DNA from 2 places in the Brevibacillus sp. MS2.2 genome. Region 1 is predicted to be linked to the other one. Evidence: a T-box and tRNA genes for the amino acid it is inferred to sense, from the RefSeq annotation. Region 1 holds a T-box; the other holds one or more tRNA genes.
What was found. The T-box of region 1 lies ahead of tyrS (tyrosine--tRNA ligase). A T-box ahead of a tRNA ligase gene usually reads a tRNA of that ligase, here a tRNA-Tyr.
Positions count from the first base shown of each region.

Region 1 (15,902 bases):
TAGAAAGGCTTTGCTAGAAGACTTCCCAAATTTCGGCAAGGAAGTTTGCTGTTCAAATTGTTCCAGATAGTCTCTCCAATATGCGCGAGCAGCCTCTTTATCTTGCTTTTCCAGCCAACGAATAAATTGGCTGTATGGCTGCACCGGATCAAGCGAAATCGGTGCCCCATTCTTTAAGGATAAGTAGACGGAAAGCAAGTCATCAAAAATAATGCTAAAGCACCAACCGTCCATGAGTATGTGATGAAAACTCCAGATGATTTGGTATTCGCTCTCCGTCATTTGGAAAATAGCCACTCTCATCAACGAATCTTTCGCTAGATGAAAGGTTTTCTCTTGGTCATTCCTTTTGTACTGTGTGTAGCGCTGCTGCTTTTCTTGCTCGTCGTATGCAGTTAAATCGCAAAATAGGATGGGAATGGGCCGTTCCTTCAAGACAACCTGCAAAGGCTGTTTTAATTTTTCATAGAGAAACAACGTGCGGAACACATCATATCTCTCTACCAGTACATGCAAGCTATCGGTAAACAAACCAACATCAAGATTGCCCTGAATCGAAATGGACATCTGTACAAGATGAGAGTTATGTTCTTCGTCTAGCAAGGCGTGAAATAACATTCCCTCTTGCATGGGCGTCAATAAATACATATCTTGTACTTGTTCTTTGCTAAAAACACTCATTCCGGCACCTCGATATCGACATTATTTGTTATATTTACATAAAAATGTAAGACAAGAACATGTTTAACCCCAAAAATAGTAGCAACTGCTTATTTATTTAAGCGTATTGGCCAATAATTCGAAGATGTCGTCCATTTCTTCCATCTGAAGTCCTTTTAGACTAAAGTCACTGGGTGTCCGCTCGACTTCTTTTTTCTGCAAGCAATGTGTAATGATCGCCCGGAGATGTTTTTGATAGTCCTCACTCAGTTGATGAATGGACTCTTCTTTAAACTGCTCCTCGCTGTAAGTAAACGTGATGAGAAGCTCTCCACCTTCAATTCTTCCTGTAATATTCAAGGCGGTATAAATCTCCGAATCGGGACTCAGATTGTTCTTCCCATCCGCACCGAGCGTGTTGCCTGAACTATACGGAGATCGGCTAAACATTTCGTTGTTAAGGCCTGCGTCAAATTGACCCAAGTAGTTAAACGTCACTTCGGGTTGCAAGGAAAAGGACAAGGAATGCCGTTTTTCCGGTTCTGTCATATATTTTAAAATTTCATAGCCAATGCCTTTATTGGGGATCTTCCTCAGGTTTTCTTTCGTGCATTTGATATGGTCAGGTAAATGATTCATTTGACTCAAATCTAGTAAAACTGGATATTGGGAGGTAAACCATCCGATTGTTCTTGTCACGTTAGCGTGTTCGATCACATCCTCGCGCCCGTGCCCTTCCAGATTAATCACGATTTGGTCAAGCCCGCTCCACTCTGCAACGGCCAGCCCCAACGCTGCCAGTAACAAATCATTGATTTCTGTTTGATAAGCAGAATTTGCCTGCTTCAACAATTGTTCGGTTTCCTCTGCTAGCAATCCGACCTGTATGTTGCGGATACTCTTCTGTTTGCAGCCCACCGTTTCATAGTCCTTCGGAAGGGAAGCATTCCTAGCTCCTGATTCAAGATTCTCCCAATACGGGATTTCGCTCATCAACTCATCACTATTCGCATACTCGTTCAACCACACTGCCCAATTTTTAAAAGAATCCGTTTTTTCTGGGAGAACGATTTCTTTTCCTCCTAGTACCTGACTGTATGCAGTTGCTAGATCCTCAAACAGAATGCGCCAAGAGATTCCATCCATGACTAAATGATGGATGGCCAAAAACAAATGATCGCCTTGGAGCGTGTGGAACAAGGCTGCCTTCACCAACTGTCCCTCTTGTAAATTCATGCTGCCATGCAATCGTTTTGTCTCTTCTTCGATTGCTTGCTGGACATCCGAATGCGAGGTCAGATCATATTGAAGGAAATGGTATAATTCGCTATCCAACCCACGATTTTGTTGTACGATTCTCCCATTCTCGTTCCGATAGACCATGCGTAGTGCGTCATGATGTGAAAGAATTTTATCCAAGGCCTGTTGGATGGCTTCAGGATCAAATCCCTGTTCGCGATACAATACATACGATTGATTCCAATGGAACATATTCGTAAAGTTCTTTTCAAAGAACCATTGTTGAATGGGCGTTAAGGTAACAGGGCCTTCGATGATTCCCTGCTCGCTTCTCCTCGTCGTATTTTTAACATAGAGAGCAACCTGCGAAATCGTCGGGTAATTCAGCAAATCTTTCGTGTCTAGCTTTAGTTGATAGGCATGCAAACGAGCAGCGACCTGGATCGCTTGAATGGAATCCCCACCGAGTGAGTAAAAATTGTCGCGAATCCCAATTTTCTCAATTCCCAATACCTCTTGCCACACGGTTGCGAGAATCGATTCTGTCTGATTTCTGGGAGGTTCGTATGCAGGATTTGTCTCAGCAGCAACATCGGGTTCTGGCAATGCTTTGCGATCAATTTTGTCATTCGGCGTAAGCGGCATTTTATCCAGCTTCACGAAATACGAAGGGAGCATGTACGCAGGAAGCTTTTGAGCGGCAAATTCTCTGATCTGCGCAGGTGTTACTTCCTCTGGCGAAATAAAATAAGCGCACAAATAGGGTTGAGCGTGTTGGTCTTCTCTAGCGATTACCACTGCCTCTTTTATTTGTTCATGTTTCAGCAAAACGGACTCGATTTCTCCTAACTCAATCCGATGACCCCTGATTTTCACCTGATGGTCGATTCTGCCGAGAAACTCGATTTCTCCATTCGGCAACCATTTGGCCAGATCTCCTGTCCTGTACATCTTCTCTCCTGGTACGAACGGATTATCTACAAATTTTTCTGCGGTCAAATCCGGGCGATTCCAATATCCTCTGGCTAAGCCTACTCCACCTATGCATAATTCGCCTTCACTGCCAATTGGCTGTAATTGAAGCTCTTCATTGACAATATACGCGGACGTATTTTGAATCGGTTTGCCGATTGGGATCGTTTGGTTGACGAGCACATTGGAAGGTGCCTCCCAAATCGTCGCGCAAATGCTTGTTTCCGTAGGTCCGTATGCATTCACGTATCGGACTTTGTTTTTCCATCTATTTACTAAAGGGAAGTTGGCAGCAGAACCTGCCGTAATCATGATGCGAAGTGAAGTAATATGATCTGGGTTGAGGTGAGTCAAATATGTGGGTGGCAACGTGATGATGGTCAATTCATTTTCATTCAAATAGTTTTCAAAACTGATGAAATCATGAATCGTCTGTTTCGAAAGGACGTAGAGGCTGGCACCGGTTAGTAAAGCCATGAACATTTCCCATACCGATGCATCAAAAGACATGCTGGCAAACTGTCCAATCCTGTCTGCAGGTGTTACACCGAACGCATTTTGAAAGAATGATTGCAAATTAGCGATCCCTTTATGCTCCAGCATGGTTCCTTTCGGCTTGCCGGTTGTACCTGAAGTGTAGATGACATACGCCATGTCAGTAGGTTTGCTTGGCAAGTGAAGATTGGAATCTGCGCGAGAATCCAGCTGTTCTTCCTCAAGTACGACTACAGGTCCACGGTATCCGACGTCATAAACAAGTTGGCTGACTTTTTTCTGAGTGATGACGATTTTCGTTTGACTGTCTTGCAGGATATATTGAATCCGATCTCGGGGATATTCGATATCGATAGGAACATACGCTCCGCCAGCCTTGAGGATGGCAAGAATAGCTGTCACAGTTTCAATGGATTTCTCCATCATCACACCGACAATGCTATCTCTTGTAATCCCTTTTTCAATCAGGGCTCTTGCCAATTGGTTGGCTTTTCGGTTGAGCTCTTGGTAGGTCAAGCGCTCATTTTCATAAACGATGGCAACTCGGTGTGGCACAGCTTCTGCCTGTTCCTCGAACAACTGATGAATCGACTTATCCTGTGGATATTCAGCCTTTGTATCATTAAACAAGGCTACCTGTTCTTTTTCCCACTCCAAGTCGATAAGATTGGCCTGATTTGCTAACATATGTCCCCTCCGATAATTGGCAAACTTTTGTCTATCATGAAGTGTGACAATACAATGTGATGGCCAAACAAGTAAACGACACTACAAGGAAATGGTCTGCTAACTCTGAAGATGAAGCCTCAGTGACGAATGGCTCACATTGGAAATTCCTCATCAACACCATTTAATATAATGGGCAAATGTAACAAAATATGTGGGTTTTTGTATCTTTTTTGTAAGTATTACCCAATTTCATATTACTATGGTCATGAACCAATTTTCACCTACAAATTTTCCGCGATTTTACATTTTTTCACAATGGGAATAATTCCCTGTTTACTCAAAGCGGTTTTCAGGACAAAAGTCACCTTCCATATCTTGGTCAAAGCATGTGCACTGATACTCTAGCCTAATGGATTCAGGACATGATTCCCGACCATTTCGAACGGAAAAAATACATTACCTGAAAACAAATGTGCTGGCCTGCACACCTCCTTACAATCCAGCAGAATAACGTATTCATATGCACCTGTTCGAGAAACTGTTATTCATTATAACAGAGAGTGTTTTGGAAATCAGTTAAAAAATAGGGATTTTTTGTTAATTGTGTTACTTTTTACCCAAACCCTTCTTCAATCTCTACAAAAAAGGCTCACACTTTCTGGTTTCATTCGAAAGTGTGAGCCTTTTGATTTACGACTTCATTGTGGAATCGAAACGGTGGACACCTATTCTTTCAGGAAGATATTCTTGTCCTTCAGTCGCTTGTTCGTCGTGGTTCTGACAAGCGTATATACGACGGCAAAAGCAGGGATTCCAAGCAGCATTCCCATCAACCCGAACAATGCTCCCCCAACCAATAAGGCTGCGATCACCCATAAGCCATCCAATCCGATTGAATTCCCTACCACTCTTGGATAGATAAAATTACCTTCAATTTGCTGCAAGACAAGAATAAAGACAATGAACCAAATAGCCTTCACTGGATCGATCATTAAAATAATAAAGGCACTCGGAATCGTCCCGATATAAGCACCAAAAATCGGAATGATGCTCGTTACGCCAATGATCACACTCACAAGTAGTGCATACGGCATATTAAATGCCCACATCCCTACAAAACAAAGCCCGCCAAGAATGAGCGCCTCTGTTAGCTGGCCTGAGATAAAGCCACTAAATGCGCGGTTTGTGATTTGTCCAATTTCTACAGCTCGATCCGCCTTTGCTTTTGACGAATAGGCATAAACGAGTTTTTTCGCAATGAGCGTCAGCTTTTCCTTATAGAGGAGCAAATAGACGGACAACATCAGCCCCATGATGACATCGATAAAGCTAACGGTAAACATTTTCGTGTACGTCAGTAATACAGGGATGGAAGTCAGGAAAAAATGGCCTAACTTATTTACAATTTCATTCCACTTCTCCATAAGTGTATTCCATAAATCGCCGGACAAGTTAAACCTCTCTGCAAAACCATCAACGAAAGCCTTTAACGATTGCATGTCATTCGGAATACTTGCGGCAAGCATGGAAATACTCGTGAGAAGCTGAGGGACAATAAACCACATAAGAAATGTAAAAAATACCAGGACAGTCGCCAAAGTTAACAGGATCGAAAAAGGACGTCTTACTTTTGACCAGATTCGATTGTTACTGCGGTTAAGAGGCGAGAAAAGTCTTTCTTCATAAAATCTCATTAAAATGTTCAAGATGTAAGCAATGGCGATCCCATAAATCACAGGATCTAATAAGTCAAATATTTCATAGATAAATGACTTTACAGAAGGGAAATTCCAGACCACAGCAAACAGCAATACGGTGTAAGTCGCGATCATTATGTACTTCTTTATATCTCGCCAGTGTACTTTCTCCATCATTTTCTAGCTGACTCCTAACCTTTGTGAGTTCTAAGTTGAGCGGTTTGTTCATAAACTTGTTCATAAACTTTTCCATTACTATGTCCACTCAAAAGTATACTATGTTTTTCAACCGTCTGTTATCATTTTTCCACTTTCACTAAAACTTCCCTCGAACTTTCCATAATCCTATATCAAAAACACTGCTGAAAAAGATAACAGGCTACCGACTAAGGGCAGCCTGCCTATCTTTTATAGGGGGCCTGACTCCTCCTTTTTTACTTGGATGAGTTAGGCAGTACGCATCAATTCCCGATCGCGTTTTCCGTGTAGCCAGTGATAAAGCGGGATACTGAAAAGGATGAAGGCAACCATCCCGACGAAAATCGTACGATATCCCGTATGCGGTACGATAAATCCGAGCAGATAGGGCCCGATTCCTAATCCTAGATCGTACAAAATATAGTACGTAGAGGTTGCTAATCCAAAGCGATGCGGATCTGTCACCTTCACTGCTACGGTTTGGGCAATGGAGTTAAAGTTTCCGTAACCTACTCCAATCAATGCAGCAGATAGCAGCAGCATCCATGAAGTGGAGGCTTGACTGAATAAAAGCATCCCGACAGCAAATATCACCAGGCTGGGGTATGTCACGATGTTCGCCCCTCTTGCGTCCATTAGCTTTCCTGAGAATGGTCGAGAGAGGATAATGACAATGGCATACACCAGGAAGAAATAACTGGAAGCGGAGGTGAGATTAATTTCTTCCGCATAAAACGATAGAAATGACAAGACACCCGAATAGCTGAAGCCGATTAATAAGGCGATGAATGAAATCGGCAAGGCTTTCGGCTCGATGAATTTCGAAAGCAGAGAACCTTTTGTTTCCTCTTTCACACTTGAGGAAGGAAGCGGAACATTGATTTTTGCCATGGCATAAAACAGCAAACAAATCAGGGAAAACACAACATTCATCGTAAAGATCCAGGTGAAACCATTTTCAAGCCGTAATAAGATCATGCCGAGAAAAGGACCAATCGCGGTGGCTAAAATCGCACTTAAACTGTAATAGCCAATCCCCTCACCCTTGCGTGACGCTGGCAAGATTTGAGCAATAATGGTTCCTGTTGCTGTACTTGCAATACCAACGGCAATCCCTTGCAGCAATCGATTTACCAGTAGCAAACTGATATGGACAGCAAAAAAGTAAAGCAACGAGGTGACAGCAAAAAATGCTAACCCAATCCAAAGCGTTTTTTTCGTACCAATATGACTAATGGCTCTACCAGTGAGTAGGCGGCCAATCAAAGCACCAATGATAAAGATACTGGATACTAATCCGGCTGAACTGGTTGAAGCGTGAAATTCTGTTTTGGCATACGAAGCAATCGTAACCATGAGTAAGAAAAACATAAGTGTCAAAAGAAAATTGATGAAAGAAACAATAACGAACTCTTTCGTCCAAAGCCTATCCTTATTCACTGCTTACCCTCTTCTCTTTAGGTTCATGATTATTTTTTCTAGTACGGTGGCTGCTGCGTCTCTTTCTTCTGGTGAGATGCCCTCCAATATTTCTTCCAGGAACGGATCAGTCGCTTCCATAATCGTCTTATGTAGCGCTTCACCTTTCTCTGACAAATACATAATTTTTTGCCGTTTGTCTGATCCAGATGAGATCAAAATGATTTCACGCGCAGCTAATTTTTGCGCAATAGGTGTAATAGCCGGCTTCTCTACTTGCCAATAATCGGCGACGTCGCTAAAAGTAGCAGAACCGTTATTTTTCAGATAACGAATTAACGCCCATTGTGTGACGGATATACCGAATGGAAGTAACTCCTCTTGCAATTGGTTATTGTACATACGATGTGTGAATGCGACTTTTGAAAAGAACGGGTACATGTTAGCTCCTTTGTACTTTGTATTAGTTAATTAATTTAATTAATTATATCTCTTTTCTTGCTGTTTGAGAAGGTCTAAATCATGGTGGGTTACCTTGTGGCTTTTTCCGTGCACATTCGTCTAACCTATATCATCATTCAAAAGGAGAAAATCATGGTGGTAAAAAGGTTTTTCGCACTTTCCTTCTTATTCTTGCTTTTTTTAGTCCTTTATTTTCCAATACCTACACTTGCGAAGGAATCCTCCTTTCAAAATCTGTATTATGTTTTTAGCTGGGATGAGGCAGGCAATATCCGTATTACCGATCTGGCGAAAAATGAAATCCTCTCTTCTATTCAGTACCAAGCCGAATATGGCACTATCTATAATGCGATGACCCCTTCCCTTCCGAAAGGCTCCAATCAAATAACGTTGGATCAAAGTCCACCCTTTCAACCAGGTGCGGCCATCGAAATTCGCTCCGAATCGTTTGGCGGCAGAATGAATGCTCCGCTTGTCCATCAGGCAAAAGTAACTGCCGTCCGTGGAAATGATGTCTATTTCTCTCCTGCTACGACGAAAGTCATCGACCGGAACATTTTTATCAAACGGGGCAGTTACTGGGTTCGCAAATGGGATGATGTTAAGGTGGAACAACAGGAGACCGCTACTGGTAACACAATCATTGTCACAGGTCATACTCCGATTTCAGTGGTTTCAACACAATATGAATTGCAAAAAAATAGCCCTGCCATCGATGTCACCGTAAAAACCAGCTACAAGCAAGTGGCAAAGGTTTTTCGAGAGGCATTCGCCCTGCAATTCAAGCCAAAAGTAACAGAGGTATACCGCAAAAACCGGAAAGTGGACACACAATCATTCCAAGCATCTTACTGGCTGGATCACCAAGGTGCGAAATTCGGTCAAGGGAAGCAAGCAGCTTTTTTGTACCATGCTCCCAACGTGTCGTCACTTGAATTGAATACAACGCAAAAACAGCTGATCGTCAATCTGGATCACATGAACGATCACAGATACGTACAGCAAGGCTCTACGAATCAAGTCGGAAAAGTCCGCCACTCTTCTGAATATCGTGCAAACGATGAACGGACGAATTCATTCTCGTTGGTAGTTGGGTATCAACCGAAGCTCATGCCGCGATTTATGAGTCAGCCTTCTGGCTATTTGGCGACACATGTATGGACAGAGCATGCTGACGAGCAGACGCTGCAAACGAATCGGGCTGTTTATTTCGGTTCCGAGAAGATTACATCGTCAGCACAAGCGACAGGCGGTTTTGTCAAACACCGGATTCCAGTTACGAAAAGCGTATTTTACTCCAATCCGTATTTTCAAGCGAAATCACCTGTCAATATCGCCATTGCGCAAAGTCCTGAATTTTTGCAGTTTCTGGATGATCTGTATCGGAACGGTGATGATATTGGTCTGCACACCCTCTATCCTTACGAAATCAGGCACTATCAAAAAACGACGGAAGATGCGTTGCAAGTAATGAAAGATCACTTCCAAAGCAGGACCTGGATTGACCATGGGTATTTGAAGACCAGCTTTGCGTTTAACGGGCTCGACAACCAAACTGCGAATTACTTGGCGCATCAGTGGGGAAAATTTGGCACCTCGTATTTTTGGCACTACAGCTCAGAAGATATCGCCAATCCGAATAATGGCCTTGATCTGTACCAAACTCAGAAAGGCGACGCCCTGCGCACCCCTCTCTATTGGTCGCATCCGACAGTGACTGGTTCGTTTTTTTCATGGTCGGCTGCCACCATTCCGGAAGATACGCTGTATCTGTATCGGGAGCAAAATCTCCAGCAGCTCATTCAAAATCGTGGGGTTTTTATTAACCATACCTACTTGGCAAGAGTTCCGGCCAAAAAGCAAGGCGGGAAATTTGTCATTCGAGATGCCAAAGGGAACTGGATCATTCATCCCGATTTTGACCGCTTGTTGAAGCGGATGGGCGCGCTGCGGGATCAAGGCAGATTGCATTTGACGACGGTACGTGAAATCATGGATTATTGGCTCGGCCTCTCTCAAGTCAGAATGGAATATGCACCAAATGGCTCTGTTGTTCTACACAATGATGGCATGCGCAAGATTTCTGGTCTTTCCATGGCGACAAAAGCTTCAGAAGTCTATGTGAACGGGTTGAAGCCGTCGCAGAAGAAAGCGGATGGCGATCTTATTTTTTGGTTCGATCTGGAGCCGAATGCAGTTGCGGTTATTGCTGCGAACAAAATGGATAGTGTTGCACTCCCGTAATAAAAGGAAAATCAATGCTCACAAATACAAAAAGCTTCCCTTCATGTTTCCAGGGAAGCTTCTTATTCCTTTATCTATTGGGACAATTTTACCAAGCTGTAGTTTTTCTTGCCTTTGCGGATAATGATGAAGCGACCTCCGATAGCGAGACTTGGCGTTACTTCCAGTTCCAGATCGGTAACGCGCTCGCCATTCATGGAGATAGCGCCTTTTGTAATATCCTCACGTGCTTGACGCTTGGATGGCTCAATGCCGACCTCGACGAGCCAATCGACAATGTTCTTCGTTTCGAGGGTTGATTCGAACGTCGGCATTTCTTTGAAGCCTTGCTCGATCTCATCTGCCGACAGCGATTTAATATCACCAGTAAACAAAGCTGCTGTAATGCGCTTCGCCTGCTCCAGCAATTCCTCGCCGTGCACAAATCTCGTCATTTCCTCAGCCAGAGCTTTTTGAGCCTCGCGTTTATGTGGCTCAGTCAGTACTTTTTCAGCCAGCTCTTCAATTTGCTCTTTCGAGAGGAACGTAAAGTATTTCAAGTATTTCACAACATCGCGGTCATCCGTATTCGCCCAGAATTGGTAGAATTCGAATGGTGTTGTTTTGTTTGGATCAAGCCAGATGGCTCCTCCTGCTGTCTTCCCGAATTTCGTACCATCTGCCTTCAGCATCAGAGGAATGGTGAGACCGAATGCTTTCGCTTCTGGTCCTTCTTTTTTGCGGATCAGATCAAGACCGCTTGTGATGTTGCCCCATTGGTCGGAACCGCCGATTTGCAGTTGAACATCTTCATGTTTGTACAGATGCAGGTAATCCAGCGATTGCAGAATTTGATAGGAAAACTCCGTAAACGAGATGCCGCTTTCCAGTCTGCTCGACACAACATCCTTGGCAAGCATCGTATTGATGCTGAAGTTTTTACCGTAATCTCGCAAAAATTCAATGACATTGATTTTGTGTGTCCAGTCATAGTTGTTCACCAAACGGATTTGGTTGTCGCCTTCTGTTACGAACAGCTTCTTCATTTGTGCGGTGAGCGCTTCTACGTTCTCCTGAATTTGTTCCAGTGTTTGCAAAGAGCGCTCAGATTGACGTCCGCTCGGATCGCCGATCGTACCTGTTGCACCACCGATCAAAATGACCGGACGATGACCAGCGAGCTGGAAGCGTTTCAGTACCATGAAAGGAATCAAGTGACCGATATGCATGCTGTCACCTGTTGGATCAACACCACAATATAGCGAGACTGCTTTTTCATTCGTTAATTCTCGCAGCCCTTCTGCATCTGTTTGCTGATTGATGGCTTCGCGCCATTCGAGTTCGTCGATAATATTCACTGCCATACACTCCTTCAATCTCCTATGGTAAAAACAAAAAATCGCCCCTTGTCTATTGTAGACATAGGGACGATTGAATAACCGTGTTACCACCCATCTTGCACCAATGGAACCCAGCGTTAGCGCAGGCCATTCATGCCACTCGTAGCGAGTTATCGTTCGCGATTCCGCTCGGCATTACCCGAGATACTCCAGAGTGTAATTCGCTTGCTTATTGTGTACCGGGTTCCATCAACCCCCGGCTTTCTAGGACAGGGAATAAGCTGCTACTGGGCTCTTTCAACGTATGTTTCATATGAAATTAAAGTCAGTATATTGAATTCAAATAGCAATGTCAACCATGTTGCAATGATTCCGCTACGATCCCTTATTTTATTTTCGTGAGACCGTCGGAGGTGAGTTCATAAACAGTTGTTGCGACTTCATGTAAATACCTTCGATCATGCGAAATACTGATAATCACACCGTCAAAAGCCGTTAAGGCGCGGCACAGAACAGGAGTCGTCAACGGACTGAAGTGTCGGGTCGGTTCATCCAGTATCAATATTTCGCACTGATCCAAAATCATTTTCACTAGGAGCAATTTCGCTTTTTATCCCCCAGACAAGTTTTAATGGGTTGATGCATCTCCTCTTTTGTCAATTTCATACTGTCTAAATGTGTATACGCTTTTGTAATCGCATCTTTCATTCCTGTTGTTTCCAAGTATTCAAGCGTGTTTTTGTCGAAGCCAGCCGGTCTTCATAGTTTTGGGGCATGTACCCGATCTGTAAGGACGAGTGCTGGACTAGCTCATCCATGATCTTTTTCAACAACGTTGTTTTTCCGATCCCATTTTCCCCAATAATCACGACTTTTTCCGGCCCCTTGATCGATAGATGAATCTGTTTCGATAGCTGTTTGTTCGTTATTTGCAGTACTTCCAATGAAAAGTCGAGGATTTGTTTACTGCCAGGCACATGTACCGCAGAATCAAATCGGGTTTCTTTGCCAACAGACTTAAAAAACGGTATTTAAACGCTCACCACCGGATAGAACACCCATCTTTTTATCTGAATCCAATTCATGAATACCGAGATCATCCATCGCTGTCACAAGTTCTTTGCTCCAATGATTTTCGGCAAAAAAGTCGGCGATGGTCATTTGTTTTTCTTCGTTAGATAGCTCCTGTGCAAGAAAACCCATGCCATATTCGTTTCTCGTCGTTTACTCTTTGTTCATCTGTATTACCCCCTTTTTTGACAACAAAAAAAGATGCTTCTGTCCAATAAACAGAAGCATCTTGCTCTCGTACTAGAAATCGCTATATGAAAAATAGACCATACAGGGATTCAGGATATACATTTACGGGTGAATTTGGCTTCTTGTTTATTTATGATAGGATTGGCTTTTCCAATAAATAAACAGTTGCGCAAATGATTCACCCTCCGTTCCACATAGTTGCCTTCAATATAGCATGGCCTTCTACATAATGTAAATGAAGCAGCTATTCGACCAAGGCCAGCACTTGTGCAAGCTTGTCTTTGAGGGGGGCAGATTCCTTTTTTACCGCCTGTGCGAGCTTCTTATTCCCTCCAAAAAGACGATAAATAACAGTTTCCCGATGGTAATCTTCCATTGCTGCAAGCTCCTCTATGAGTGCATCCACCAGTTCGGTACGATCGAGGGTGATATTTTTCAAAGGCTTCGCCGAGTCGCTACTGCCAAGCACCAGTGAGACGAGTACCGGCATATTCTCTGCGGTTATACCATGCGCCTCCATAAAAGCCATGGCAAAATCGTCCTGGGCAGACTGATGCTCCGTGTCGACCAGCTCCATATAGCGACAAAAGAGTGGAAAATATTCGTTGCTAGACAAGCCGAGAGCCAATACCGCATAGGTACCAGGCATGACGGATTTCTCACTAGGCTCTACATCCCCGTACCACGCAAACTCCTCCATCGCAAGCTCGGCATATTCTGCGATTTTCGGGTATAAGCCAGGATATCGGGACGCATTGCCAAAAAACTGGTGGAGACCTGACTTCGCCAGCTTTTTTACTGGCAGGTAGTGCTTTTCGCTGCTTTTCAGCTTGAGCTTGTACCCTTTGGGAAAGCCTTCACGCAAAAGGCCGTTGATAAAATCGATGGCTTCACCGTAGGCCGCTTCTTCCTCAGATACAATCCGGATGTCGATCGCTTGCAAAACATCATTGGCATTTGCTTGAATCAGACTGCTTTTATACTCGTTTTCAAAGCGACCACTGCCCCGTTTTACGTAGTCCGCAGCCTGCTTGGAGCCAAGCTGAACAGCGAGGTCCAGGAACTTCTTGCGGGTGTCCGGCTCCTTGTTACCTATTGCGAGAGCGACGTACAGGAAAAAGTCCAGCTCCTCCGTTTTCAGTTCCTGACGTTCCTGCTCAGGTTTCAAAGCCCAATCCATTCCATAATGCCCGGTACGATCGAAAAATTTGACTAAAAAACGCTCATTCGCCCAGCCTTTTAAAGCCAAAGTAGAGTGGTATGTCCACGAATCACTGCGTTCTTTATTGGAGCGCAGCTTTTCACTAAGACGCTGGATGAGCGGTTCGATTACCTCTTGCTTCTGTTCCATCAGATCGGGATTGACGAGACAATGGGCGAAGAAAAAATCGTCTCTTTCTTTCGGACGTACAGGAAGCTCCGCTTTCATTTTTGTCTCGATAAATTGATCCAGTGCTTGTTTTAGACTCTCGCGTTTTCGCTCGTTTATGAAATGGCGAGCATGGCATTGCACCGATTGTTTCCACTCGAATTCGAAAACAAGCTCGAAGTGGTAATTAAAAAAGTGAGAATCATAGTCGGTGGAATGGAACAGGGATTCCATTCGATCACACAGTGCTGGGAAAAACTCATTCATGAGCATTTCCTCTGTAAGCTCCTCAATATAAGAGCCCGCCTCGTATTTGTACGAGTCGTCACTCCAACTGAAAGGTTCGTGGACATCCACGTGGATTTTGCCATTGGCCCAATTAGGTTTTCCTTTTCTCCACGCCACTCTCAGGTAGTCTTTGACCCCCGCCTGCAGAAGACTCCAGTCTTTGATCTCTTTGATCCGCTGGTTCTCTTTTTGGTAAATTTCTTGGATGGAAGTCCATACTTCGTTTAGAAATGCTTCTGCTGCCTGATGCATTGACTGACTCTCCTCCTCGCCAAAAACAGCGCTGTCGCCTTAACCGATGACCTTGACGACATTGCCCTCGCTATCGGTAATATTGGTTTTCACAATGTTGATGGCAATTCCTTTCAGGGAAGGGATCTCAAAGCTGCTTTCCTTTGGAAGCAACTGCTTGGTTAGCGCAATCGTTGTCGCATCATCGAGGACAAAGCGAATGACATCCTCCCCTGGATTACATTCAGGCTTCTTTCCTGCCTCAAATACAACACGGACATCAGGTCCCACGAGGCTCAGGCTTTCTCCTTTTCGTATACGTCCACGGAGAATTTTTCCGATGACTTCCGCTTGCTTAGCTCCCAACCTCAAGGTCGAAGGCGTTTTTTTCAATAAGCCCTTTTTACCCGGCTCCCAGCCAAGCTGGCTCACAAACAAATAGGCAGTGTTGGAGCCTTCTTGTTCCATGCCTTTTTGCACAGCATCAGAAACGGTAGAGTTGCGAAGGAGTGAATCCCGCTCGAGATCGGTTATGTAGAAAGGCATGTACGGCAAGCCAGATTCGAGTACGCCACGTGTATTCCAAGCCATCATCGCATCTAGTTCATCACCAGTGATCCCGACCATTTGCAAGAATTGCACTCGACCATTCGGCGTATCGATTTCGGCAAGCTGTGGGTCCGTGACAAAAGCGAGCGCAGTCAGTTGGGTATCAGAGCCCAAGCATATCGGACCGTTTGCATCCAAATGATCACCTGCATGAAAAACATTGCCCGTGTTGAATACGTAACGCCCCATATTTTGAAGCAGATTCAGCGCCCAGGCAGGCGGTTCTTCCTCGTCGTCCTTTCGCGCCAATCGAAACGTCAATTCAAATCCAAAACCGCTTTCCTCTTCATTCTCGGATTCCTTTTCATACAGCTCAGTAAATCCATAGGTCACAAAATGCCAATGCGGGTAAGGCTCGTCTGATTTGTAGGCGCTTATTCCATCCAATGGATCGTGACCACCCAGCGCATACGAGATGAGCGTCCCGTAATGCTTAGGCTCCTGCTCTCCATAAATCTTTCTCATCTCCTGATCAATGGCATCCCAGCCCGCTGACATCATTTCTTCGTTCATTTCTTCGCTCATCTCTCTTACCTCCTATGTAATGACAGTCTTAACAATAGCCAAAATGAATTTTGGATACTCTATTAGACGGTCAATACCATTTAGCAAATTACATCGTTCTCATTCCCTTCTATTCAAAAGTCTTTAATGAGCCTGTGCTATCCCATTCGGAACGACTGGCTTCGATAACCAGTGCTGGTCGGTTTGCACATGATTTTTGCGTACAAACTTGGCGACAGATTGTTTAAAATCTTCGTATGGAAACCT
Region 1 is NZ_JABSUZ010000027.1:1,344-17,245, reverse strand. Features, by position in the region: gene tycB (tyrocidine non-ribosomal peptide synthetase TycB) at 1-681, opposite strand, end outside; gene tycA (tyrocidine non-ribosomal peptide synthetase TycA) at 775-4,053, opposite strand; gene HP568_RS21190 (AI-2E family transporter) at 4,761-5,909, opposite strand; gene HP568_RS21185 (MFS transporter) at 6,180-7,370, opposite strand; gene HP568_RS21180 (MarR family winged helix-turn-helix transcriptional regulator) at 7,374-7,790, opposite strand; gene HP568_RS21175 (hypothetical protein) at 7,872-10,055, shown strand; gene tyrS (tyrosine--tRNA ligase) at 10,130-11,398, opposite strand; T-box leader at 11,455-11,684, opposite strand; gene HP568_RS29875 (P-loop NTPase family protein) at 11,760-11,966, opposite strand; gene HP568_RS29870 (ATP-binding cassette domain-containing protein) at 12,079-12,351, opposite strand; gene HP568_RS29865 (P-loop NTPase family protein) at 12,392-12,577, opposite strand; gene HP568_RS21160 (DUF6138 family protein) at 12,879-14,543, opposite strand; gene HP568_RS21155 (suppressor of fused domain protein) at 14,583-15,644, opposite strand; gene HP568_RS21150 (RNA ligase family protein) at 15,780-15,902, opposite strand, start outside.

Region 2 (15,902 bases), on a different contig from region 1:
GTTTGTCTACGACACAACGCATCATCGCGGACCACGGCGGCGAACTCTATGCGGAAAACTCTCCGAAATTGAAAGGAGCCCGTTTTGAGATTCGTTTACCTCTTTCCATTTCCTAAAAAACAAAAAACGATTGTGACTGTAGGCGGATCAATATCCGTCTTTTTTTACGTTTGAATAAGCGAATAGTCCTATTTGCGAAAAAGTTGCAAGTCTTTCGAATCAATCTTTTTGCAAGTTGTTGTCAAGACCTGTCGATCAGTGGAATAATTTACAAAACGGTTACAATTTGAACGGAGTTGAACAACGGTGATTCGGATGCTGAAAAAAAACGAAACGAGGTGGAGTTACTGGGAGGTTTGGTATGAGGAAACGGAGCACCTTTATACTATTCATTACGGAAATGTAGGGGAAGTTGGCGAGCATTTTGCTGTTGTAGCGGAGCAGATCGAGGGAAGGCCAGACGAAGTTTTACAGAGCTGGACAGAAGAGATGAAAGAACAAGGATACCAGGTCATGAAAACGAACGATTTCCATCCGATGATCGTTCACTTTCCTCAATTGTGTGAGTCAGAGATTGAGATGCGCTATTTGATCGAACAACTGTTGGACGAATGCTTGGGAAAGACAGGGAATGGCCATAGCGACGGCGGGGAAGACAGCGAGAGGACGTTAGCGGTGATTTGCCGCGTAATCGATACGAAGAAGGCTGCTGCTGCTGTATTTGAAGCGATGTCCAGCGCACAGCTGGTACAAGGGTTTTCCATCAGCATAAAGCAGGAGGACGGAAACTTGATTCCGCTTAATCCTCCTGCCTAAAACAGTCTGATTTATTTCACGATTTTGTGTCGTAGAGCTTTTGCCACTGCCTGGGTACGATCCTCGACACCCATTTTTTGCAGAATCCGATGCACATGTGTTTTTACAGTGCCTTCTGATATAAATAAGTTTTGCGCAATCTGATCATTTCGATAGCCATCTGCGATCTGTTGAAGCACATCCAATTCTCGATCCGTCAGTTCATCTAGCAAGACTGATTGAGCGAAGGTAGTCGAATCAGGTGTCTCACTTTGACCTTGCAGTGCTTCGGCAAGCGCTTTTGCAGCTGTCACGGTGTGGAAGAGGGCTTCACCCTGGTGGGCTCTGCGAATTAGATCAAGCATTTCCTGAGAGTCGGCATCCTTTAGCATATAGCCGACGGCTCCAGCACGAATCCCGTCCACCACATAATTGTGATTGTCAAAGGTTGTAAGAATCAAGACCTTCGTACGGGGGTGCTGTTGCATAATTTCTCTCGTGGCCTCAATGCCAGACTTGTTGGGCATCTGAACATCCATCAAAACGACATCAGGTGCGAGGGTGCCAATCAGTTCAACAGCTTCGACACCATCGGAGGCTTCCCCGATAACTTCCATATCAGCTTGCATTTGAATGACATAACCCAAACCTTGGCGAATCATCGTTTGGTCATCTACTAGGACCACGCGAATGGCTCCTTCTTTTTGTTTACCGGTCATGTTCGCATGCTCCTTTCTGGTTCAGACTGGCGAATCGGAAAGCTGAAATCGAGTTGGAATCCGTGAGGCTCTCGAATGCGATAGGCGAGAGTTCCGTTCAATAATTGAATTCGTTCAGATATGCCAGTTAGGCCAAAGCCAGGTTTGATTTTTTGGTCGCTCGTGATGCTTCCATCGTCTCGAATGGACAACAACAGGATGTCCTTCTTTTGTTCAATGATGACGAGGATTTCTTTCGCGTCAGAATGACGTAGGGAATTGGTAATCGCTTCTTGCAAAATTCGATAAAACGTTATCGTCATTTCTTGAGAGAGCGGAATGTCCAGATCGGAGCATATGAGCTCCATTTTAATTCCCGTATGCTTTTGAGCCTGCGACAAGAGAGCCCGCAGAGGCGTAAGTCCCAAGGAGGTTTTATCCAGGGCCAATGTATGGACAGACGTGCGAATATCCTCCAGACTTTGCTTGGCAACTCCGAGCATGTTGCGGACGGCTTCTTGTGCGTTGTCAGGTCCATCCTGCAACATATATTTCAAGGCATGTAGCTGGACAATGAGTGAAGTCAAACTATGGCCCAATGCATCGTGAATATCACGGGCAATTCTCGTTCGTTCCTCCAGAACGGCTACTTGAAGGGAATGAAGTGCTGCTTCTTGAAGTTGTAAGTGCGCCTCTTGTAACTCTGAATGTGCTTTTTGTAGCTGCTCTAGGTGCTGTTGGTTGGTTTCGTATGCTTCTGTCTGAATCCGATAGCCACGTGCGCCGATATAGCAACCCACATACGTAAGGATATAAGAGATGATGTGCGTGAATTTCAGGTTTTCTTCAAAATATAAAAAAAGCGTACTGCACGTACCAAAAAAAGTAGCATAAGCCAACGCACGGCGACCATGAATGTGAAAACCGATAAAAACAGCGAGTGGGAGCATCAAGCCGAAGCCCTCTCCACCCAAGATGAGGGACTTTAGTAACGAGACAATTCCAAGCACGACTGTCACGAATTCGAATTGGAAAGGCTTCCATTTTTTCTTGGAAGTCCAAAATACCACAAGGTAACAAATAAATAGTACAATGGTAAGGGAAAATTGCAACGGAGTTTCCCTTTTAAAGGAATCAGGAAGCAAAGCTAATACAATTAAGATGGAAAACCACATGATTAATAATCGTTTTTGTATGGCTTTCATCATTATCTTCAACAATGAGAAGTCCTTCTTTCTCTGCCGGATAATCACTTAACTTCATTCTAGCATGCGTTGTCGTCTATCTCCAGATAGATAAATCCCTGTCAGAAATCTACCCCTGGGTAGACTTCACTACATATACATTTCAGTAGAATTATTTTTGGGAAATAAACGTTTAGTTATGGGTTGAAGTGGTTAAGTAAGGATGGCAAGGGAGGTTCTCATGAAAGAACTGATTCAGTTGGCAAAACTCCTGCAAGAAGCCAGTGTTTTGTTTACCACGATTTCTGAGCAAGAGCTGGATACAAGCGATGTAACTTGGCAACAGGTCTTGATTCTGGAGCAGCTTGGAAACGGGCCAAAAACAATGGGGGACATAAGTAAGACTGTCGGTCTTTCATACAGCACAACTTCCGGTCTCATTAACCGGTTGGAGCAGGAAAACCTGGTACGCAGGTTCCGAGACCAATCAGATCGACGAGTTGTGTGGGTGTCACTGACAGAGCGTGTATACCAACAGCGAGATGTGAAATGGGGAAATTCACAAACCGTCTAAAAATGGTTTCATCCCTTGATATTTCGTTGAACGAAATGTTGACTCGAGGTTCACCTTATTCATTTCGTTATACGAACTATTACTCACAAAAAATTAGCAGATATATAAAGAAGAGGTGAGTGGATTGAATCTTTCTGAACTATCGATTAAACGCCCGGTCACCATGATTATGTTGACTCTGGCCATGATGATTTTTGGTTTCGTTTCACTGCCTCGCTTGTCGATTGATCTCATGCCGGATCTTAACTTCCCGGTTGCTGTCGTGGTTACATCCGTTGACGGCGGATCTCCGAGTGAGGTAGAAAAACTAGTAACGAAACCGATTGAGGACGCACTTGCAACGGTATCCGATTTAGATAGTATACAATCGGTATCGATGGAAGGAGCTTCACAGGTTATCCTCATGTTTAACTGGGGGACAGACCTTGATCAGGCGACTCTCGACATGCGGGAGAAGGTAGATCAGGTTCGTGGCTCTTTGCCTGACTCAGCCAGAGCGCCCCGTGTACTGCGCATTGACCCGAACAGTACACCGATCATTGAATTTGCGGTGACGGGTGAGCAAGATATCAACAAATTGAAAAAGATGGCAGAGAATATGATCCAGTCACGCCTGGAGCGTATTGATGGGGTCGCATCTGCTTCCATCAGCGGCGGACAAAGCCGTATCATCGATGTAACAGTTGACCCAGCCAAACTAGCGGCGTATGGACTGTCACTTGATCAAGTTCAGCAAGCTCTACAGAGCAGCAACTTGTCAGGTTCCGGTGGAGCGGTACGCGAGGGTGACGCCAAGCTCAACATCCGTGTACAAGGTGAGTTTGCCGATATCGAACAAATCGCGCTGACACCAATCTCTGTCGGAGGAAACTCCATCAGGCTCAGTGATATTGCCGAAGTAAAAGACACGCATCAAGATATAACGCAAATGAGTTACGTAAATGGAACACCTAGCTTGGGTATTAAAGTGACAAAAGCTTCTGGCGGAAACACCATTGAGGTAGCAGATGATGTAAAAGCTGAGCTGGAGAAAATCAAAAGCGAGCTGCCAGAAGGCGTAGAAATCATTACGACTCTGGATACATCCGTCTACATTAAGGATTCCGTTTACACCACCGCTGAACATGCCCTGTTGGGTGGCGGTATCGGTATGATCTTGCTGTTCTTCTTCCTGGGCAGCTTGCGATCCATGGTAATTGCGGTCATCGTTCTTCCCGTATCGATCGTTGCTACGTTCTTGCTGATGTACATGACTGGACAGACGATCAACCTGATTTCCCTCTCCGGTTTGACACTGGGATTGGGATCGTTGATTGACTTTGCGGTTGTTATGCTCGAGAATGTTTTCCGTCATCGAGAACAGGGAAAAGGCATGATGGAAGCAGCCTTGGATGGTTCCAAGGAAGTAGGTACGGCAGTTATGGCTTCGGCTTTGGCGCAAATTTGCGTATTCTTGCCGATTGCCCTCACAGAAGGTATTGCTTCTGAGTTGTTTGGACCTCTTGCATTGACGGTTGTTTACTCACATATTGCGGCGCTTGTATTCTCGATTTTGCTCGTGCCGATGCTGAGTTCGAGAATTTTGAACAAAATTCCGTCGCATACGCATCATGAGAACTATCGTGGAATCAATCCGGTTACTTGGTTCAACATTGGATTTAGCAAAGTAGAAAAAGGCTACCAAAGATTGTTAAAATGGTCATTGGGCCATCGTAAAACAGTCATGATATCTTCGGTTGTCATGATGGTAGGCTCTCTTGCATTGACTCCATTGATCGGGGCAGAGTTTATCCCGGCCATGGACCAAGGTCAAGTAAACATCTCCATCAAAATGCCAAATGGTACCGTTCTGGCTGAAACAGAAAAAGTAACCAGACAAGTTGAAGAAATTGTCAACACGGTTCCAGAGAAGAAAATTGTAGCGACTTCGGTTGGTAGCAATGCATCACCGATAGCGAGCACATTGTCATCCAATCAGGGAACGATCAGCCTGATGCTGGTAGATCTCGATCAGCGCACACGTTCCTCCAATGAAGTTGTGATGGATCTCCAGGAAAAGCTGAAGCATATTGCTGGACCTGAAATTAAGGTAAGCGCACCATCCGGTATGTCTACAGGTTCCCCAATTCAACTGAAAGTTAGCGGGGATGATCTGGACGTATTGAAAGACATTAGTGGTATTATTAAAGGTGAAATTGAGAAGGTACCTGGTACGAGTAACGTAACAACCAGCTTGGAAGAATCAAGACAAGAGCTGGAAGTGAAGATCGATGCGGAGAAAGCGAGCTTGTACGGATTGACGACTGGACAAATTCTCTCCAGTGTTCGCACCTCCTTCCAAGGTCAAACGGTAACGTACTATCGCACGGGTGATGATGAGATTGACGTTAACCTCAAGCTGCCGAAAGAGTTTCAGGAAGATATCAACTTCTTGAACAATATGCGAATTTCCGCTCCAGGTGGGGCACAGATCGCATTGACCTCGGTTGCGACTATCAATAAGGTAGATGTGCCTGTATCGATTAACCGTGCCAACTCAAGCCGTGAAGTTCAAGTAACGAGTGATTTGGCAGGGCGTGACCTGAGCTCTGTAACAAGGGAAGTGCAAGAGAAAATCTCGAAGCTGAATCTCCCGGATGGCTACAAAGTAGATTTTGGCGGGCAAAGTGAAGAAATGATGGAATCATTCAGTAGCCTTGCTCTAGCGATTGTTCTATCAGTCGTGTTGCTTTATATGGTAATGGCAGCGCAGTTTGAATCGTTATACACTCCATTTATCATCATGTTCTCCGTGCCACCGACCGTTACAGGCGTTCTGCTTGGACTATTGGCGACAGGTACAACAATCAGCGTTGGGGTTTTGATCGGGTACATTTTGTTGATCGGTCTGGTCGTGAACAACGCGATTGTATTGATCGACTATGTGAACCAATTGCGTGCAAAAGGTATGGAGCTGTATGATGCGATCCTGCATGCTGGCCCGATTCGTCTTCGTCCGATTTTGATGACGACACTTACCACCATTCTGGCGATTGGACCGCTCGCATTCTCTGGCGGCGCCGGCTCTGAGACGAATGCACCAATGGCCGTAACGGTTATTTTCGGTCTCGGTTTCTCTACACTGATTACCCTGGTTCTGGTTCCTGTCGTTGCTTCCTGGTTTGATGATCTAGGGAAAAAGAGACGCTTGAAGCGCCAGTTGAAACTCGAAAAGAAATTAGCAAAGAAACAAAAGAAAATTAATCCCGCTTTGGAATCGTAAGACGTTTGTGGGAAGAGGAGGGACATACATGAAACTAAGTAAAAAACCCGTCATTTTGGCATTGCTAGCCATCTCGCTAGTGGCAGGGTGCTCCAGCCCGCAAGCGGAAACACCGCCTACGGAAACGGTGGAAGCGGCAACCCCTGTACAGGTGGAAACTGTTGCAACGGGCACAGTGGTATCAGATTCTGGTCTCACGGCAAAGCTGGCGCCGAGTGAGGAAGTGCAAGTCTCCCCGAAAGTGGGTGGGAAAATTTCTTCCCTGCCAGTGAAACTGGGCCAATACGTAACAAAAGGTCAAGTCTTGTTCAAGCTCGATGAAAAAGATCTGGTGAACGGTGTTAAACAAGCAGAAGCAGCCTACAACGTATCAAAAGCGAGCTTAAACCAAGCGGGCAGCAGCTCTGATCAAGGCTTGGTTCAAGCGAAAAATAGCCTGAAGCAGGCAGAAACCGCGCTCCAGGATGCAAAAGTAAACCAGCAGCGGATGCAACAGCTCTTTTCACAAGGAGCAATTTCCGCTCAGCAGATGGAACAGGCAAACTCCCAACTGACAACGGCACAGACCTCTTACGATAACGCGCAGCAGGCATTGCAATCTGCTGGGCAAAAAACGAGTGTGCAAGTTTCCGAAGCTTCTGTACAGCAAGCGCAAGTAAGCTTGCAGAACGCTCGTGAGCAATTAGCGAATGCGACTGTGACGTCTCCGATCAACGGATATATTTCCAGCGTAAACGGCGCAGTTGGTCAAATGGCAGGTCAGCAGCCGGTTGTGGTTGTTGTGAACACGAACCCACTTCTGGTAAAAGCGAATCTGTCAGAAGCAGATATCACAAAAATAAAAGTAGGAACAACCGTAAAAGTAAACGTACAATCGACAGGAAAAACGATTGATGCCAAAGTAACGGCAATGAGTCCAGTAATGGATACCCAACTCAAGGCATATCCAGTAGAGATTACGATTCCAAACCCATCCAATGAGCTGAAGTCCGATATGGTTGTAAATGTAACCTTCCCATCGGTTGGGGAAAGTGGAGCAAAATCGATCGTTGTAACGCGCGGTGCGGTCTTTGATCGCGACGGTAAGCAGTATGTATTCAAGCTGGAAGGTGACATTGCAAAACAAGTCGAGGTCACTACAGGCAAATCCTCCAGTGATCAGATCGAAATTTTGACAGGCTTGTCTGCCGGCGATAAGATCGTGGTAAAAGGGCAAACACTGCTTCAAGATGGCGGTAAAGTCACGATTCAGTAAAAAAGAGTATCGAAGAAGGGGCGGAGTGCATCCGCCTCTTTTTTGTGTACAATGGAAGTATTCGTTATCCTGTGCAGTTTGAAACCTATAGCAAAATCACACCTGAAGGTAATCACATTTGTCACAAATCTGATTTATTTTCTAACGTGGATCAGATTTATTCATCCAATTGTAATATTTTAGGGCGAGTTTTAAGACATAATAAATATTATGTAAAGTAAATTGTCACGGATTTAAGACAAAGTGTCATTGCTACTTTTGAAGGGGGAAAAGATTCGATACAATGAGAAGATAGTGGATAAAATACCCACCGGAGGTACATATGACTGGCGATATTACTGTGTTTTTGGCTTTTGCAGCAGGTTTTCTCTCGTTTATTTCCCCTTGCTGCCTGCCGCTTTACCCGTCCTTTTTGTCTTACATAACTGGGGTTACGGTAGATGAAGTGAAGAAAGGGAGAGCAGTTTTTCGCAAGCAAGCGTTCTTGCATACCTTTTTCTTCATTGTCGGGTTTTCGATCATTTTCATTGCGCTCGGGCTGTCTACATCTTGGATCGGAAGCTTGTTCACCGACCAACAGGACTTAATTCGTCAACTGGGCGGTATTTTGCTTGCTGTTATTGGTTTGGTTATGCTTGGTGTGTTTAAAATGGATTGGATGATGCGCTCTTTTAAAATCGATTTAAAATCGAGACCATTGGGGTATACTGGGTCCATACTGGTGGGAATGACGTATGCAGCTGGATGGACACCTTGTGTGGGACCGATTCTTTCTGGCATTATCGTCATGGGCGTTTCCAATCCATCAAGCGCCTTGGCTTACACATTGGCGTATACACTCGGTTTCGCCATTCCATTTTTTGTCATGACGTTCTTCATCAGTAAAGTGAACGCGATTGTGAAGTATTCCGACCTGTTTATGAAAATCGGAGGAGCCATTATGATCTTGTTCGGTATCCTTCTGTATACAGATAAACTGACGGATATTACACGTGTTCTCATTCAAATGTACGGAGGCTTTACGGGATTCTAACTCAGTAGGGCAGAGGTGACAAAATGAAAAAGCTGTTGCTCGCGGTACTCGTATTAGTGGGGGTCGGACTTGCTGTTTGGGAAAAGCCTCAAGAAACGGCCGCAATCGTAGCAGAGGTTCAAAAACCGGAAGTTGGCTTTGCAGCTCCTCATTTTACACTAACAGGATTGGACCAGCAGACGTACAAGGTAGAAGGAAAAAGGACGAAACCATTGGTCTTGAACTTTTGGGCTTCCTGGTGTGGACCATGCAAGCTGGAGGCGCCTGATTTACAGAAAGTCTACGAAAAATACGGCGGACAGGTTGATTTGTATGGCGTGAACGTCACGAGCAATGATAGCCCGGAAGCAGCTATGGCCTTCGTCACCAACTACAAGCTGACATTTCCAATACCGATGGACGTAGCTGGAACCGTGTCAAACCGTTACAAGGTGATGGCATTCCCAACTACTTACTTGATTGACGCAAATGGGATCGTACGAAAGAAGATAATCGGCATGGTGGATGCCCCTACACTGGAGCTGGAACTGCGCCAGTTGTTAAGTCCAAATCCATAGGGAAGGCTTATCGTCGCTTGGAGAGAAATCTCCGGCGGCTTTTTCTATTTGTTGACACGTTTGACAAGGCCCATTTTACAGGTGGATATCTTGATTTTGTATGCTTGCCTAAAGAGCGGGGGTGTTCTTCTTCATAGACTGGAGTGATCCAGGGCAAAGGGAGGAGAACGGATGGCCAAAGGCAAAAAGATTAAGAAAAAGAACACGCGACAGCACCCCAATCAAGTACAGCTGAAAATCGTAACGTCTCATACATGTCACGTATGCAAGCAGCAATGTGCACGAGGGTTGGCATATCTAGAACAGATGTCCCAGCCCGGCGCGATCGGCTTTGGTGTACCATGCATCCTCACAAAGCAAAAGCCATAGTTTCTCCTTTTCCAGTGCAAGTGTCCCGTTCACAGGAGATAGTCCCTTTACTTTCATTCAAGAGGGACTATCTTTTTTGGCGTGAAAAGCGAGGAAAAGCGGAGTTACATGTAGAAGTGAGACCTGTACAGAAGAAAGCGGAGGGGGAATCGTCTACGGATCAGGTGAGAGTAGCTTTAAAAAAACATTATCAATTAGATGTTAAGCGTATCGAGCGCATTGCATATGGCTTGTGGGAAGAAAGCTTTTCCGTTTGGACAAGCAGTCAACGATATTATGTAAAACGGTTTTATGCCAAATGGCGCTTGCAAACTCGTTATGAGGAGATGCTTATTGGTCTAGCACTCAGCCAAGAACTACGAGAGAAAGGTTTTCCTGCACCGCGTTTGCTTCTCCCTCATCATCAGGAATGGCTTGCCCACGATCAGGGAGAGACGTACCAAGTAAATGAATGGATCGACGGGCGTAGCTATCATCCAGGAGAATTGCCACTTCGTGAAGCAAAGGCAATGGGGGAGCTGTTAGCCCATTTTCATCGCCAATTTGATCCTCTTCCCCCCTTTGAGGACGTTCCCATGCTTTCGCCTTCCAAAGCGATTGCAGATTGCCGAGAGTTATGGAGTCAGTATCAGAAAGAGCAGGGAGCATTTCCGGGATACGTACGTGAAATACTTGAGCAGCAAATTTCCTTGTTGGAGACAGTGAGCCATGAATACGTTTCCCGTTTGCCAGTACCCTCGCTCCGAGGTAGATGCTTTCATTCGTATTGGGTCGAACAGCTCATTTTTCATCCAAATGGCGAGGTGGCTGCACTCGTAGACTGGACAGATGGTGCCGGAAGGGAAGGGTATTGGGCAAAAGATCTGGTTTCAGGGCTTCACTTGTCAGCACTTCAGTACGAAGGGATTCTTGCGTTCTGTGAAGGGTATCAGGCTCATCATCCACTACCAAAATCAGAATGGCAAGCGGTGCTGGCGAAGCTCTGCTACGGACATTTGGCGTCAACGAATTTTTTAGATAGTTGGCTCGTCAAGCACAACCGTCGTATGGACCATTGGGAACAGATTGCGATGACTTGGACCAGGCTCGTTCCAGAGCGATTCCGCCTTTGGCACAAGCTAGAACAAGGTCTATTGGATATGCTTTTCCCGGATTATCAGCAGGCCACCGTTGTGGTTGGCAGGGATAACGAATGAGCCTCGAGATACCAAGCTGGCAGGTTTAAGAGTCGTGTATTATACTGGAGGGACTGATGAAAGCAAACGGAAGGAGTGGAAATACATGCGTCCGTTACAGATATCACCTGATACGGCTGTCAAGCTGGCCGAAGCTCTTCAAGTACCTTTAGAGCGCCTCATGCACATGCCGCAGCATATTTTGTTACAAAAAATGATGGAGTTGGCAAAGCAAGAGAAAGAAGAAAGTGAGCGAGAGTCTGAAAAGCAAGACTAGATACATTACACACGAGGAGGAGAAAAAGATGGGGGCAAACGTAGCACATAAATTCCGTACGGGGCTCAAGCCACAAGCGTTCGTGGAAAGCATGACAAAAAATCAGGATACATACCAAAACTGGTCGGATGCATTTTCATGGGAGGATGAACAAGACCGTGCGTTTTTTGCCTCTCTCCAGCATCGTGATGACCTCAGATGCTTGATTTTGGCTGCGGAATGGTGTGGCGATGTCGTTCGCAACTTGCCAGTCATCTTGCATGCCTTGAAAGAAACAGACATGCCAGTGGAAATTATGGTAATGGAAGAACACCTCGATCTCATGGGTGAGTTTCTCACAATGGGCGGTCGGGCGATCCCAATTGTTATTTTCGCGGACACGGGTGGACATGTTCTGGCAAAATGGGGACCACGACCGAAGCATGTCCAAGCTGTTATGACGGCGTTTAAACAGCAAAACCTGGACCGAAACGCACCAGATTATGAAGAAAAGATCAAAGTGGTACGTGCCGAAATGCTCGAACAGTATGGAGAAGGTACTGGCTACCAGCAAGTGATTGTCAAAGAACTGAGAGAGATGCTTTCCTCGATCTAATCTATCCATCAATTACAGGGCGGAGTCACGGCTCCGTCCATTTTCATGCAGAAGGGCTGAATAACATGTATTACTACGGGAATGAAACCATTATGTCCTTGGAGCAGGTGCTTCGCTTAAAAGCATCGGAAGTTCGAATTCTGGAGTGGGTACGTACCTACGAGTTTTTAGAAAATAGTTATGGGATCGATGAAGCCGTTCCCTACTTCTTGGAGATAAAATGCGAAGAAGACCAAGTGAAGATTCGCAAAAACCGCATACTAGACTTCCCGGAGTACTCCTGTGAGGGAGAAGAAACATTTCAAGAAGTGGACGAAGCACTACGCGTCTTTCACGAGTGGGCACAGGAGATCTTGGAGAAAAAAGAGAGTCAATCTAAATAAATATATTGACGTCAAACAAAGTTCATGGTAGATTAATAAATGTCGCTTCTGGTTGAAGAGAGTAGACGCAGAAGATAGACAGCACATATTGTGGGGAGATAGTGAAGTGGCTAAACACGGCAGACTGTAAATCTGCTCCCTCCGGGTTCGGCGGTTCGAATCCGTCTCTCCCCACCATTGATTTTCTATCGATGATGTGCTATTTTATTCATAGTTTCACATGCCGGTGTGGCGGAATGGCAGACGCGCGCGACTCAAAATCGTGAGGGAAACCGTGGGGGTTCAAGTCCCTTCACCGGCACCATATCAAAAAACGAATGCACACTAACCATGATGTTTACAGACGCATGGAAGGTGTGCTTTTTCATTTACGGAAAAACAAAAAACAATTCAAATAGCGGCGATTCTAAGACTTGATTTTCAGGTCTTAGGTCGCCGCTGTTTCATTTTTGGGGAAAGAACTAGCTAGCTTAAAAGTTCAATTCAGCAATCGTCTCGCCAAACAGGACCATGCCATTTTTTTGAAATCCGAGTGAAGCGTAAAGGTTCTCGGCTGCGACATTGGCGGGGGCATAACCAATGACAATTTTTTGACAATCTTCTTTTGCTTTCAGGATATCAATGACTTGCGAAATCGCAGCACGTCCGTAGCCTTGCCGTTGATACTTTGCATCAATTAAGAGTCTGTAAATCCAGTAGTTTCCATCGTCGGGGTCTAGCCCGTACATGACAAAGCCAACCATCGTGTCATCGTGGTAGATGGCCAAAGGGACAAATGTAGTTTGAAACTTTGCTTCGGCGATGGAGTAGAGGTTCGGGGCAACAAATTCACTCTGTTCAGGCGTAGGTTCCAGTTCAATACACTCTTCCCAGTTTTCCAGAGTTACTTCACGAAGTGTCACAGACATCTAATCACATTCATCCTTCCAGGGGATTTTTGCCAATATATTACATTTTATCCTACGTGAAAAGACAGCCAAAATCAATAGTGTGTACAAACTTTTTTCCATTCTATGCAGCGCTAAAAAGGGAAGGAAGAGATGGAATTCATCCAATTTTCAGAAATTACATTTTATGGAAAATTTATTTGACACTACAGAAGATTCATCTATATAGTTGGAACTGGAAGTATTTGTAATCAAATAGACTTTTTACCATTTATGAATTGTGATGACATCTTCGCAATTCCGAAAGGGGGGATATGCATTGCGCCATGATAAGAAGCAATTGAAGGTGGGATATCCTTTAAGTCATCCACAAAAGCGTATCTGGTATACGGAAAAATTACATCCACAGCTTCCTATCCATACGTTAGGGGGGATGGTTCGGGTTCAAGGTAAGGTCAAATTGGATGTACTGGAAGCGGCCATTCACCTGTTCATTCAAAAGAACGATGCTTTGCGACTCAACTATCAGGAGAAAGAAACAGTCCTTCAGTTTGTTGGAGAGTACGAACCGGAGCCCTTGCAGGTGTTTGATTTCAGACAGGAACCGAACGCCCCTGATCGGTGCAGACAATTCCTGCAAGCTTTGTTTGCAAAGCCGTTTTCGATCGGACAAGAGCCTCTGTTCTACTTTTGTCTGATTCAACTGAGTGACGAAGAAGCGGGATATTTTGTAAAGTTTCACCATTTGATTGCTGATGGTTGGTCTATCTCCATTATGACAGAACAAATTGCTCACTATTATGACACGTTGTTGGCAGGCGGTACCGTTCATCTAGGAGATGAACACGCTTATCAAGCTTTTGTCGACAGGGAGCATACCTATTCTCAGTCTGAGAGATTTGAAAAGGACAAGCGATACTGGCGGGACAAGTTTCAGAGCTTGCCTGTGATCACGACATTACAAAAGGCAACAGATACGACCGAAGGCAAGCGCAAAGTCTATGCATTCAACCGAGAAGATTCGACAAGAATACGCCAGTTTGCAGACCAGATGAAATGCTCGCTAAATTCCTTGTTTGTAGCTCTCGTCAGTCTGTACCTTCAGCGCTGCACAAGGCAAGAAGAAATCGTGATCGGTACGCCGCTGTTAAATCGTTCAGGCAAAGTGGAGCGCAAAATTTTCGGGATGTTCACAAGCACCATGCCATTTCGTCTGGCAGTTCCGATGGAAATGGATGGTATCGATTATGTCAAATATGTCAACAGGGAACTCACTTCCTGTTTTTTTCATCAGAAATATCCGTACGATTTGCTGGCTCAAGAGTTGGAATTGAAGAAACATGGCTATGACAGCTTGTTTCAGATTTGTGTCAATTATTACAGCACGCAGTTGCCCTTCACCCTTGGCGGGCACCCCGTGACGAATGAGGAGTTTTACAACGGTCACCAGTTGTATTCGCTCCAAGTGATTATTAGGGAATGGGCTACAGATGAACGATTGACGCTGGAATTGGATTACAAGATCGCCGAGTACACGGAAAATGATGTTGATCGAATTGTGGATCATCTCATAAGGCTGCTCAATCAGATGATCTCGAATCCAGAAGTCCCGCTGTCCAATCTGAACTTCCTTGCTGACGAAGAGCTGGCACTACAACTCAAAACGTGGAACGATACATTGGCTTCCTATCCCAGCGAGAAGACGGTTGTCCAATTGTTTGAAGAGCAAGTAATGCGCTCGCCAGAGGGGGTTGCGTTGGAGTCAGAGGGGCGCATACTGACATTCCAGGAACTGCATGATCAAGTGAATCGACTCGCTCAGTCGTTGCGAAACCGTGGAGTTGGCCCTGGCGTAATTGTTGCGCTGCTGGCAGATCATTCGCCAGAGATGATCATCGGGCTGTTGGCCGTGCTAAAAGCAGGCGGGGCTTACCTTCCGATTGACCCTCAACTCCCATCTCAGCGCATCGAATACCTGCTGTCTGATTCTGGAGCGGACCTGTTGCTTCGTCACACCTCCCGACTAGAGGTTATTTCGTGGTCCAAGGAAATCCTGGAGCTTGGCGATTCGTCCCTGTATCTAAATGATGGGGCAAGCCTGGAAACGGTTAATCAGCCAGAGGATTTGGCCTATGTCATTTATACATCAGGCTCTACCGGAAATCCGAAGGGGGTCATGGTTACTCATCAAGGGTTAGTCAACTATATTTGGTGGGCGAAAGACCGCTATCTCTCCTGTCCTGAAGAAGCGTTTGCTTTTTATTCCTCACTGGCATTTGATTTGACGGTTACATCCATTTTTTGCCCGTTGGTAAAGGGAAATCGGATGGTTATCTATCCACACTCCGATTCAGAGTTTGTGTTATCTCGCATCTTTAGTGACGGACGCTCCCATGTTGTAAAGCTGACACCTGCCCATCTGTTTTTGCTGCAAGAAATCGCTTTGCCTTCTACTACAGTAAAGCGAGTGATTGTGGGCGGCGAGGACTTGAAGGTGAGTCTGGCTGAGGCGATTCATGCGAAATGGAACGGACAAGTCGAAATTCTCAATGAGTATGGTCCTACCGAGACAGTAGTCGGTTGCATGATCTATCAATTCGATCCGAAGACCGATGTCGAGGGTTCTGTGCCGATAGGACATCCGATCAGTAACGTGCAGCTCTACATTTTGGATTCATATGGGAAACCAATCCCGATCGGATCGACAGGAGAGCTATTCATCTCGGGAGATAGTGTGGCACGGGGGTATCTTAACCGCGAGGAATTGACGCAAGAGCGTTTCCTACCCGATCCGTTTCAGCCAGGTAAAGTGATGTACAAGACGGGCGATCTGGTTCGGTATCGGCCAAATGGAGTCA
Region 2 is NZ_JABSUZ010000003.1:218,124-234,025, reverse strand. Features, by position in the region: gene HP568_RS04090 (two-component system sensor histidine kinase NtrB) at 1-116, shown strand, start outside; gene HP568_RS04085 (hypothetical protein) at 307-816, shown strand; gene HP568_RS04080 (response regulator) at 828-1,514, opposite strand; gene HP568_RS04075 (sensor histidine kinase) at 1,511-2,746, opposite strand; gene HP568_RS04070 (MarR family winged helix-turn-helix transcriptional regulator) at 2,919-3,251, shown strand; gene HP568_RS04065 (efflux RND transporter permease subunit) at 3,376-6,513, shown strand; gene HP568_RS04060 (efflux RND transporter periplasmic adaptor subunit) at 6,542-7,768, shown strand; gene HP568_RS04055 (cytochrome c biogenesis CcdA family protein) at 8,091-8,801, shown strand; gene HP568_RS04050 (TlpA family protein disulfide reductase) at 8,825-9,358, shown strand; gene HP568_RS04045 (hypothetical protein) at 9,530-9,727, shown strand; gene HP568_RS04040 (phosphotransferase enzyme family protein) at 9,892-10,923, shown strand; gene HP568_RS04035 (YycC family protein) at 11,009-11,179, shown strand; gene HP568_RS04030 (thioredoxin family protein) at 11,208-11,774, shown strand; gene HP568_RS04025 (hypothetical protein) at 11,840-12,157, shown strand; tRNA gene HP568_RS04020 (tRNA-Tyr) at 12,250-12,334, shown strand; tRNA gene HP568_RS04015 (tRNA-Leu) at 12,380-12,461, shown strand; gene edeQ (edeine self-resistance N-acetyltransferase EdeQ) at 12,628-13,065, opposite strand; gene edeP (edeine non-ribosomal peptide synthetase EdeP) at 13,364-15,902, shown strand, end outside.
Region 2: it has a tRNA-Tyr gene. The T-box ahead of tyrS (tyrosine--tRNA ligase) is inferred to sense a tRNA for this amino acid. The anticodon was not compared.